Linked DNA regions of Catalinimonas alkaloidigena. The protein of the gene in region 1 interacts with the protein of each later gene in a pairwise test. Links are inferred from orthologs where the notes say so. Each region holds a gene or a part of one and is shown in the gene's direction. Other genes may lie near its edges. The genes, in order: ftsZ, BLR44_RS19095 and rlmN.

The links.
Region 2: the proteins of ftsZ (region 1) and BLR44_RS19095 interact in binary tests that used the Escherichia coli proteins (3 or more experiments, as listed by UniProt). The link is inferred for Catalinimonas alkaloidigena from one-to-one orthologs.
Region 3: the proteins of ftsZ (region 1) and rlmN interact in binary tests that used the Escherichia coli proteins (3 or more experiments, as listed by UniProt). The link is inferred for Catalinimonas alkaloidigena from one-to-one orthologs.

The regions. Positions count from the first base shown.
Region 1 is NZ_FNFO01000005.1:329,445-332,439, reverse strand. Bases 132-2,966 are described here. They hold ftsZ (cell division protein FtsZ), read left to right. Parts: upstream 132-683; coding sequence 684-2,249; downstream 2,250-2,966. Other genes in these bases: BLR44_RS15075 (beta-ketoacyl-ACP synthase III), read left to right, coding at 2,408-2,966; ftsA (cell division protein FtsA), read left to right, coding at 132-609. Outside these bases: more of ftsA, read left to right, coding at 1-131; more of BLR44_RS15075, read left to right, coding at 2,967-2,995. UniProt on the Escherichia coli protein: Essential cell division protein that forms a contractile ring structure (Z ring) at the future cell division site. The regulation of the ring assembly controls the timing and the location of cell division.
Region 2 is NZ_FNFO01000008.1:153,890-157,048, reverse strand. What follows is about bases 63-3,061. They hold BLR44_RS19095 (rod shape-determining protein), read left to right. Parts: upstream 63-1,047; coding sequence 1,048-2,076; downstream 2,077-3,061. Other genes in these bases: BLR44_RS19085 (hypothetical protein), read left to right, coding at 3,045-3,061; mreC (rod shape-determining protein MreC), read left to right, coding at 2,150-3,037; purH (bifunctional phosphoribosylaminoimidazolecarboxamide formyltransferase/IMP cyclohydrolase), read left to right, coding at 63-650. Also shown: more of purH, read left to right, coding at 1-62; more of BLR44_RS19085, read left to right, coding at 3,062-3,159. UniProt on the Escherichia coli protein: Forms membrane-associated dynamic filaments that are essential for cell shape determination. Acts by regulating cell wall synthesis and cell elongation, and thus cell shape.
Region 3 is NZ_FNFO01000008.1:116,213-119,196, reverse strand. The notes cover bases 83-2,906. They hold rlmN (dual-specificity RNA methyltransferase RlmN), read left to right. Parts: upstream 83-875; coding sequence 876-1,937; downstream 1,938-2,906. Other genes in these bases: BLR44_RS18915 (hypothetical protein), read left to right, coding at 2,736-2,906; BLR44_RS18920 (ACP phosphodiesterase), read left to right, coding at 1,934-2,611; BLR44_RS18930 (group III truncated hemoglobin), read right to left, coding at 169-546; BLR44_RS18935 (TVP38/TMEM64 family protein), read left to right, coding at 83-133. In the rest of the region: more of BLR44_RS18935, read left to right, coding at 1-82; more of BLR44_RS18915, read left to right, coding at 2,907-2,984.

The DNA.
Region 1 (2,995 bases):
ATCATCACCTCCGACATCAAGCAGGGCTGCATGGTGATGCAAAACCAGGCCGAACTGCTCAAGACCCGTTTCGGACACGCGCTGGCCGAAGAGGCGCGCGACAACGAAGTGGTGTCGATTCCGGGCCTGCGCAACCGCCCGCCGAAAGAAGTGTCGGTCAAAAACCTGGCCTACATCATCGAAGCGCGGATGGAAGAAATCGTCGAACTGATCCACACCGAGCTGATCATGTCGGGGCTGTTGAACCGCCTGGCCGGAGGGCTGGTGGTAACCGGCGGGGGCGCACAATTGCAAGGCGTGCAGCCGCTGTTCGAACTGATGACCGGCCTGGACACGCGCATCGGGTACCCGAACGAACACCTGAGCCGCGGGAAGGTCGAGGACATCAAGAGCCCGCAATTTGCCACTGCTGTGGGGCTGGTGCTGTCGGGTTTCCGTTCCGTCGACGACCGGCAGAACTACTACTCGGAAGTGCAGAGCCAGCAGACGCCCGACCGCAACACCAAGCGGGAAAAAACCGAGAAAACCGGGTCGGATTTCTTCCGGCGGTTCCTGGATCGCACGCGCGACCTGCTGATCGACGACCTGGACAACAAAGGCGAGTATTAATTTTATTGAACGAGAAATGCCTTCGGAAACCCCAGAAAACGGGCCTCCGGAGGTGGTAAAACATAAAGTCGCATATGATGGATAAATCATTTCGATTTGAAATGCCCGAGCGAGATCGGTCAATCATCAAGGTGATCGGCGTAGGGGGCGGTGGCAGCAACGCCATCAATCACATGTTCAACCAGGGCATCAAAGATGTCGACTTCGTGGTGGTCAATACCGATGCCCAGGCCCTGAAAAACAGCCCGGTCCCGAATCGCCTGCAAATTGGTGCGGGCCTGACCGAAGGGCTGGGAGCCGGTGCCAATCCGGAGCGCGGACGCGACGCCGCGCTCGAAAGTCAGGAACAGATCCGCGAGTTTCTGGACGACGGCACCAAAATGGTGTTCATCACGGCCGGGATGGGCGGTGGTACCGGAACGGGAGCCGCGCCGGTCATTGCCCGCATCGCGAAAGATCTGGAGATTCTGACGGTCGGCATTGTTACGGCCCCTTTTCTTTTCGAAGGACGGAAAAAGCGCCAGCAGGCTGATCTGGGAATCGCCGAACTCCGCGCCAACTGCGATACGGTACTGGTGATCCTCAACGACAAGCTGCGCGAAATTTTCGGCAACCTGTCGATCAGCCAGGCCTTCGCCCAGGCCGACAACGTATTGACCACGGCTGCCAAAGGCATCGCCGAGATCATCACCGTGCCGGGCTACGTCAACGTTGACTTTGAAGACGTCAAGACCGTCATGCGCGACTCAGGAGCCGCCGTGATGGGATCGGCCACCACGTCGGGCGACAGCCGGGCGAGCCGGGCGGCCGAACAGGCCCTCGCATCGCCGCTGCTGAACGAAAAAGACATTCATGGAGCCAAGAAGATCCTGCTTTCCATCGTTTCCGGCTCGAAGTCGGAACTGCAGATGGACGAGCTGTCGGAGATCACGGGCTACATCCAGGAAAAAGCCGGGGAAGATGCAGAGATGATCTTCGGTCACGGTATCGACGATGCCCTCGGCGAACACATCCGCGTTACGGTGATTGCTACGGGCTTCGACAAGCCGGACGAAGAGCCGGTGGTGGTGGAGCAGCGGAAAGTGACCGACCTGCTGACCAACCGGTCGGTGGTCAAGCCGGTGACGAGCCCGCCGCCTGCCGAAACCAAACGCATTTTCTCGGCCCCGCTGTCCGAAAAGCCGAAATCAGAACCTCGCCCGATGTCCGAGCGGAACCCGGCCCAGCCCAAGTGGGATGCGCCATCGGCAGACGACACGCCGAAAGAGACGAGCGTTTTGGAACCGACCAGCCGCTTCTCGTTCACTGAACCGGAACCCACCTCGCCACCGCCACCCGTTGAGCCGCCGCAGCGCGAACCGGCCCGGACGCCGGAAATGCCGGAGAACCACTGGGAAAAACGCCAGCGGTTGTTGCAGGAGCAGGCCCGTGAGCGCGTGCGTAAGCTGAAAGGCATGGGCAGCCGTTCGTTCATGGAAAGCACCGATCTGAAAATGTACGACGAACCGGCGTACCTGCGGCGCAACGTGGTGCTGCAAAAGTTGCCGCACTCGTCCGATACCAACATCTCGCGGTATAGCCTGACGGAAGACAACGAGATTCTGGGTAACAACAAATTCCTGCACGACAACGTCGACTAATCTTTACGAGCGCTTCTTTCGGGAAGCGCTTTTTTTATCGTATTCGAATACCGAGCACTTGCCAGCGCGCAGGTGCTTTTATTTTCCCGGCCTCTCGCGAAGCGAAACCCCGTAGATCCGCTACCTTCGAGGCCACCACCACCCCATTATTTTCAATGATGTATACTTCTGTAATGAAAGGCGTAGGGCACTACGTTCCCGAACGGGTTGTCACCAATGCCGAGTTGGAAGAGCAACTCAATACCAGCGATACCTGGATCAGAGAGCGCACCGGCATTCAGGAGCGCCACTTCTTTACGCCCGGTAAGGATACCGTGGCCAGCATGTCGGCCGCCGCGGCGCGCATGGCGCTGGATCGGGCCGGACTCCAGGCGCAAGACATTGACTTCATTGTGCTGGCGACCATCACACCCGACTATTACTTCCCGGGGTCTGGGGTCCTGTTGCAGCGCGAACTCGGGTTGCCCGGCATCGGCGCGCTCGACATCCGCGTGCAGTGTACCGGGTTTATCTACGCGCTGTCCATTGCCGATCAGTACATCAAAACCGGGATGTACAAGCACGTGCTGGTGATTGGGGCAGAAATTCAATCCTCGGCGATGGACATGACCCCCCGGGGGCGCGGCGTTTCGGTCATTTTCGGCGATGGGGCCGGGGCGGCCGTCGTCAGCGCTTCGGAAGAGCAGGGGCGAGGCGTGTTGTCTACGCACCTCCATGCCGACGGCACCTATGCTGAGGAACTAGTC
Region 2 (3,159 bases), on another replicon or contig:
ATCCGGTGTCAGCCTTCGGGGGGGTGATCATCACCAACCAAACGATCGATGCCGCCGTGGCAGAAGAGTTGGACAAACTCTTTTTCGAAGTCTTGATTGCGCCCGACTTTGCGCCCGAAGCCCTGGAAACCCTGAAGCGCAAAAAGAACCGCATCCTCCTGAAACAGAAACCTGTCGATTTGTCGGCGCCGCAGTTCAAAACTTTGTTGAACGGAGTGATTTTGCAAGACAAAGACCTTTTTGCAGAGCAAGCCTCCGATTTGCGTTGCGTTACGGAACGTCAGCCGACCGACGAAGAAGTACGCGCGCTGCTGTTTGCCGTTAAGGCGGTGAAACACGCCAAGTCGAATACCATTGTGCTGGCACGCGAAAACCAACTGATTGCCAGCGGCGTGGGACAGACGTCCCGGGTCGATGCCCTGAAACAAGCCATTGAAAAAGCCCGTCATTTCGGCTTCTCGCTCGAAGGTGCTGTGATGGCCTCCGATGCCTTCTTCCCGTTCCCCGACTGTGTAGAAATCGCCCACGAGGCCGGAATACGCGCGGTGGTGCAGCCCGGTGGCTCCATCCGCGATCAGGATTCCATCGATTTCTGCAACGCGCACGGCATGGGCATGGTGCTGACCGGCGTGCGTCACTTCAAGCACTAATCTTTCTAAAAGTCAAGTCTGAGCTTCTCGGCGGCGTAATGTTTTCAAAAAAGGGCATCGCTTCTTTTTCCAACATTACATTACGTTCGCCGAGGGTTTATTTCTAAATTTACGATATACGTGATCTATAAACGCCTTAAAATGAAGTAGAAACGAAGATACTTGCAGATTTTCTTGGCGACGCTTGTCGAACAATGTGAAAAAACTTTCTAATTTTGGAAACCTCCCAACAAGACCGGAAAATGGGCAGATCTACCCTTAGAAACGTGCAAAATCCGCTAATTTTGTCGACGTTACTTTCTGCCAAAGCACTGGTGAAGTCAGTTGACACAACTTCTTCGGGGTTGCCTAGCGGTGGGGAGGATTTAGTCACATATCGACAACACCAACTACTCCTGTGGGATTCTTTGATTTCTTTTCCAGCGATATAGCGATCGACCTGGGTACCGCGAATACCCTCGTAATTCACAAAGACAAGATTGTGGTGGACGAACCGTCCATCATCGCCATCGACAAAACAACGAGCAAAGTGCTGGCCATCGGCAAGAGGGCCATGCAGATGCACGAAAAAACGCACGAAAACATCAAGACCATCCGCCCGTTGAAAGACGGCGTGATCGCTGACTTTACGGCCGCCGAGCAGATGATTCGCGGCATGATCAAGCTGATCAACGTAGGCAAGATGGGGCTGTTTTCGCCGTCGCACCGGATGGTAATCTGCATCCCGTCGGGCATCACCGAGGTAGAAAAACGGGCCGTAAAAGACTCGGCCGAACACGCCGGTGCCAAAGAGGTCTACATGATCTACGAACCCCTGGCGGCGGCCATCGGGATCGGGATCGACATCGAGCAACCCGTGGGATCGATGATCGTCGATATAGGCGGAGGGACCACCGAAATTGCGGTTATTGCCCTCTCCGGCATTGTTTGTGACCAGTCGATCCGCATCGCGGGCGATGTGTTCACCAAAGACATTCTCGACTACATGCGTCGGCAGCACAACCTGCTGATCGGGGAGCGCTCGGCCGAACGGGTCAAAATCGAAGTCGGTTCAGCACTGACCGAGCTGGACAACCCTCCGGCCGATTACGAAATTCGGGGACGCGACCTGATGACCGGTATTCCGAAGGTGATCAAAGTGAGCTACTCGGAAATTGCGTTCGCACTCGACAAGTCCGTTTCGAAAATCGAAGAAGCGGTGCTGAAAGCCCTGGAGATTTCGCCCCCCGAGTTGTCGGCCGACATTTACGAAAACGGAATTCACCTGACCGGTGGCGGTGCCATGCTGCGTGGCCTCGACAAGCGTCTGGCCCTGAAAACCAAACTCCCGATCCACATTGCCGACGACCCGCTGCGTGCCGTTGTGCGCGGAACCGGCATTGCGCTGAAAAATCTCGACAATTTCAAAAGTGTACTTATCCAGTAACGCTTGGCCGTTACGCCGGTTGGGCACTTTGTCGATACGATGATGCCTGTTTCTAACCCACGATCTGGCAATCATGCAGCAGCTTTTTCAGTTACTTTTCCAATATCGGCTCTTCCTGATGTTTCTCCTGCTGGAGGCCATTTGTGGGTGGTTGATCGTGCGGAACAATCCTTACCAGAGTGCTGCGTTTCACCACACGTCGAGTACCCTTACCGGCGATGTCCTGACGTTCAGTAACAGTACCAAAGAGTTTCTGGAATTAACGACGACCAACCAGCAGCTGGCGGCAGAAAACGCCCGGTTGCGGTTCGAGTTGGAGCAGGTACGGTTACAAACGTTGCCGATCCGGACCGACACGCTCACACAGCGCGATTCGATGCGCGATTCGCTCCATATAGAGCTGCCACCGTTCCAGTTTGCGTCCGACACGGTTGTGCCGCAATACGTATTCAGAACGGCCAAAGTCATCAATAACTCCGTCCGTCGCTTCAAAAACTACCTGACCATCAACCGGGGGACCGACGACGGCATTCGCCCCGGAATGGGTGTGGCCTCGTCACAGGGCGTGGTGGGGCGCGTGAAAGCTAGTTCCAAACATTTCTCGACCGTGACGTCTGTACTGCATACCGACATGACGGTATCGGCCCAGATTCAGGGCGAAAACGCGTTCGGGTCCATCAGTTGGGACGGTACCGACCCGCAGCGCGTCCAGCTCAACTACATTCCGCGACACATTCAGATCGAAGTGGGCGACACGATCGTGACCACGGGGTACAGCACCCTCTTTCCGCCGTACATGGCGATCGGCACCATCCAGGATGTAAACATTGACGATAACCAAACGTTTTACGACATCGATGTGACGTTATTCAATGATTTACAGACAGTTACTTACGTATACGTAATCGAGAATTTATTGCAGGAAGAGCAGGATTCGCTCGAGCAAGTCAGTATGCAATAGGCAATACATGAACAGCAGTCGATTTATTACCCAGGTTTTGTACTTCGTCTTTTTAGTCGGCTTGCAGCTGTTGCTGTTCCGTAACTTAGTCATGTTCAATTACGCCTTCTGCTTTGTGTATG
Region 3 (2,984 bases), on another replicon or contig:
GCGCAATGTGCTGGAAGAGGGGGGGGGCGTGACCGAACGCGTGGTCGTCGTGGCGCTGGTGCTGTTTTCGCTGGTGGGGCTGACCTTTTACATCCGGCGCGCCATGAAAAAAGCCACGTCGGCAGAACGCTAACGTGGCTAAAAAATGACAGGCTAGAGTCAAAAAAATCAGTCGTCTGCGTTCATAACATGCAACCGCGACTGCAAAGCCAGGGTGAGCGCGTGGATGTTCAATTTCATCTTCGCGGCTTTTTCCCCTTTGTATTTCTCATCAATGGCCTTATAAAAAAGCTGAATCCAACGCTGAAACTGGGTTTCGGTTAACCCGAGCATCATCATATGCTTCGGGAAAGGACGTCCTTCCGAACGGCTTTCTTCTTTTCTACCCAACAGAAGCGACGACCAATAGCTGTACATTTGAGGCAAGTTCGACTTCCAGTCTACGTACTGGAAATAACGAGAGATCATCTCATCCCGACGTAATCTTTCGCAGAAGGAATCGATTACGTTCCGAACATCTTGGCTTGTACTTAGATCTGCTGTCATGGCTATTGGATTTAAAAATTGAATATTCGTTTATGCAAATAATCTAATCGTCTTAGCAAATATAGTGATCAAATCTGATCTTCCTTACATCTGTTCTGAAAAAAAATTAAACAACATACAAGCGAATGAATGAGAGTTTTGTTAATACGTAAGAACTGATGCGTTAGAATAGCTTAATTTAAGCATAATATTGTATTTTATTAATGAGGATTTGGCCGCTTAAAGTTTTAACTCGTTCGACGTTTCGTCCAAGGCGGTGGAATCTTTTACAGATCATCTTAGTTAAGACCATACTTTATTCTCCTGATTTGTAAGGCTCAGCCGCGACCATGCAAACCCCTTCTTCTACATTACCCGACATCCGTAAGGCCGACGACCACGCCTTGCAACAATTTTTGACTTCGGTAGGCGAAAAACCGTTCCGTGCCAAGCAGATTCAGCAATGGCTATGGCAAAAGTCGGCGCATAGCTTCGACGAGATGTCCAACCTTTCGCGTGCGTTGCGCGAGCAACTGGAGGCCCATTATGCCCTGCGTCCTGTCCGGGTCGACAGCCAACAACAGAGTGGCGATGGAACGGTCAAATCAGCCTTTCGGCTGTGGGATAGTCATTTGGTGGAAGGAGTGCTGATTCCGACCGATACCCGCATGACGGCTTGTATTTCGTCGCAGGTAGGTTGTTCGTTAACGTGCAAGTTTTGTGCGACGGGTTACATGGAACGCAAGCGAAACCTGGATGCCGCGGAGATTTACGACCAGGTTGTGCTGATCCGCCAACAAGCGGAAACGTTCTATCAGAAACCGCTCACCAACATCGTGTACATGGGAATGGGCGAACCGTTGCTGAATTACGCAAACGTGCTGCAGTCGATCGACTACCTCACCTCGCCATCGGGTCTGAACATGGCTTCGCACCGCATTACGGTCTCTACTGCCGGCATTGCCAAGATGATTCGCAAACTGGGCGACGATCAGGTCAAATTTAACCTGGCCCTTTCGCTGCATGCCGCCAACGATCAGAAGCGCAATCAGATTATGCCCATTAATGAGAGCAACTCGTTGGTAGCGTTGCGCGATGCGCTGAAGTACTTTTACAATAAAACAAAAAATCCGGTTACATTCGAATACATCGTCTTTTATAATTTCAACGATACCTTAAAAGACGCCGAAGAACTGTACCGGTTCACGCGCCACTTCCCCTGCAAAGTCAACATCATCGAATACAACCCTATCGCCGAAGCCAGCTTTGTCAATACCGGCGAAGACCGGCTCAATAGTTTCCGGGATTACCTGGCGAAGCGTGGCGTCACGGTCAACGTGCGGCGCAGCCGGGGCAAAGACATTGATGCGGCGTGCGGTCAACTGGCGATCAAGGAACGGCAGGGCGCGTGAATTACCTATCGCACTATTATCTTGACCGTACGTACCACGATCCTTATTATACGCTAGGACTGGTGTTGCCCGATCTGGTGCGCGCACAGCGCGTGTTGCGCATTCCGGCTGCGCTCCCCTCGTTGCCCGACACAGCCTACTGGACGCCGGTGCGGGAAGGCATTCTGCGCCACGTCGAAGTCGATCGGGTGTTTCATACGTTGCCTTGGTTTCAAACGCGTGTGCGGGAACTGACCGACTGGTTGCGTGCGCAGCCAGTGCCGTTGTTGCAGAAATACGACTACTTTCTGGCCCATGTCGCGGTTGAAATCCTGCTCGACCGGCAACTTCTGCAGAAAGAGCCTGCGTTGGCCGACCAATTTTATGCACAACTGGATCGTGTTACGCTCGAAGGTGTCGTGAAGATTTTCGAGTGGTTGTCGTGGGAAGCCCATGCTACCACGTTTTACAGATTTCTGGAGCAGTTCAGGGCTGCGCAATTTTTGAAACGCTATCAGCAGCAGGCGGGTGTGGTACAATCGCTGGCAGGCGTTTACCGGCGCGTGACGGGCAAACCGCTGGACGAGAATCACGTAATATTGCAAAAATTTGTGGCTGAGGCAGTTCGACGTCTTCAGGAAGACACGGAGGGCTGGGACGCCCTACACGATTCGCTGGCGCGGAAAGCGATTTAACACAGAGTTAACACATCGGTGATAAAGATGGCTACCTTTGCCGTACAAATTGGGAGAACGAACCCGCACTGCTGTTCGTCGCCTACCCGGTAAGCAAGCGCCTCAATTGCGTGTTGCGTTTTTTATGGAGATTACAACACTTGTGATGTACGTCGGCTTTTTGCTTTCTGCCTATTCGGTGGTAGGAAACGACGTTATTCAAACCCTCGGAACCTTCTTAAGTTCAAACGAAAAGCGCCCCTGGTACATTTTATGGGCCTATGCTGCCGTTATTCTCACGGTGGTGGTCTGCTGGGGATGGTACGCCTACGGCGGCGATGTTTCGTACGGACGTCTTTCTAAAATCGATTTGCCCACCACACTGGAATGGTGG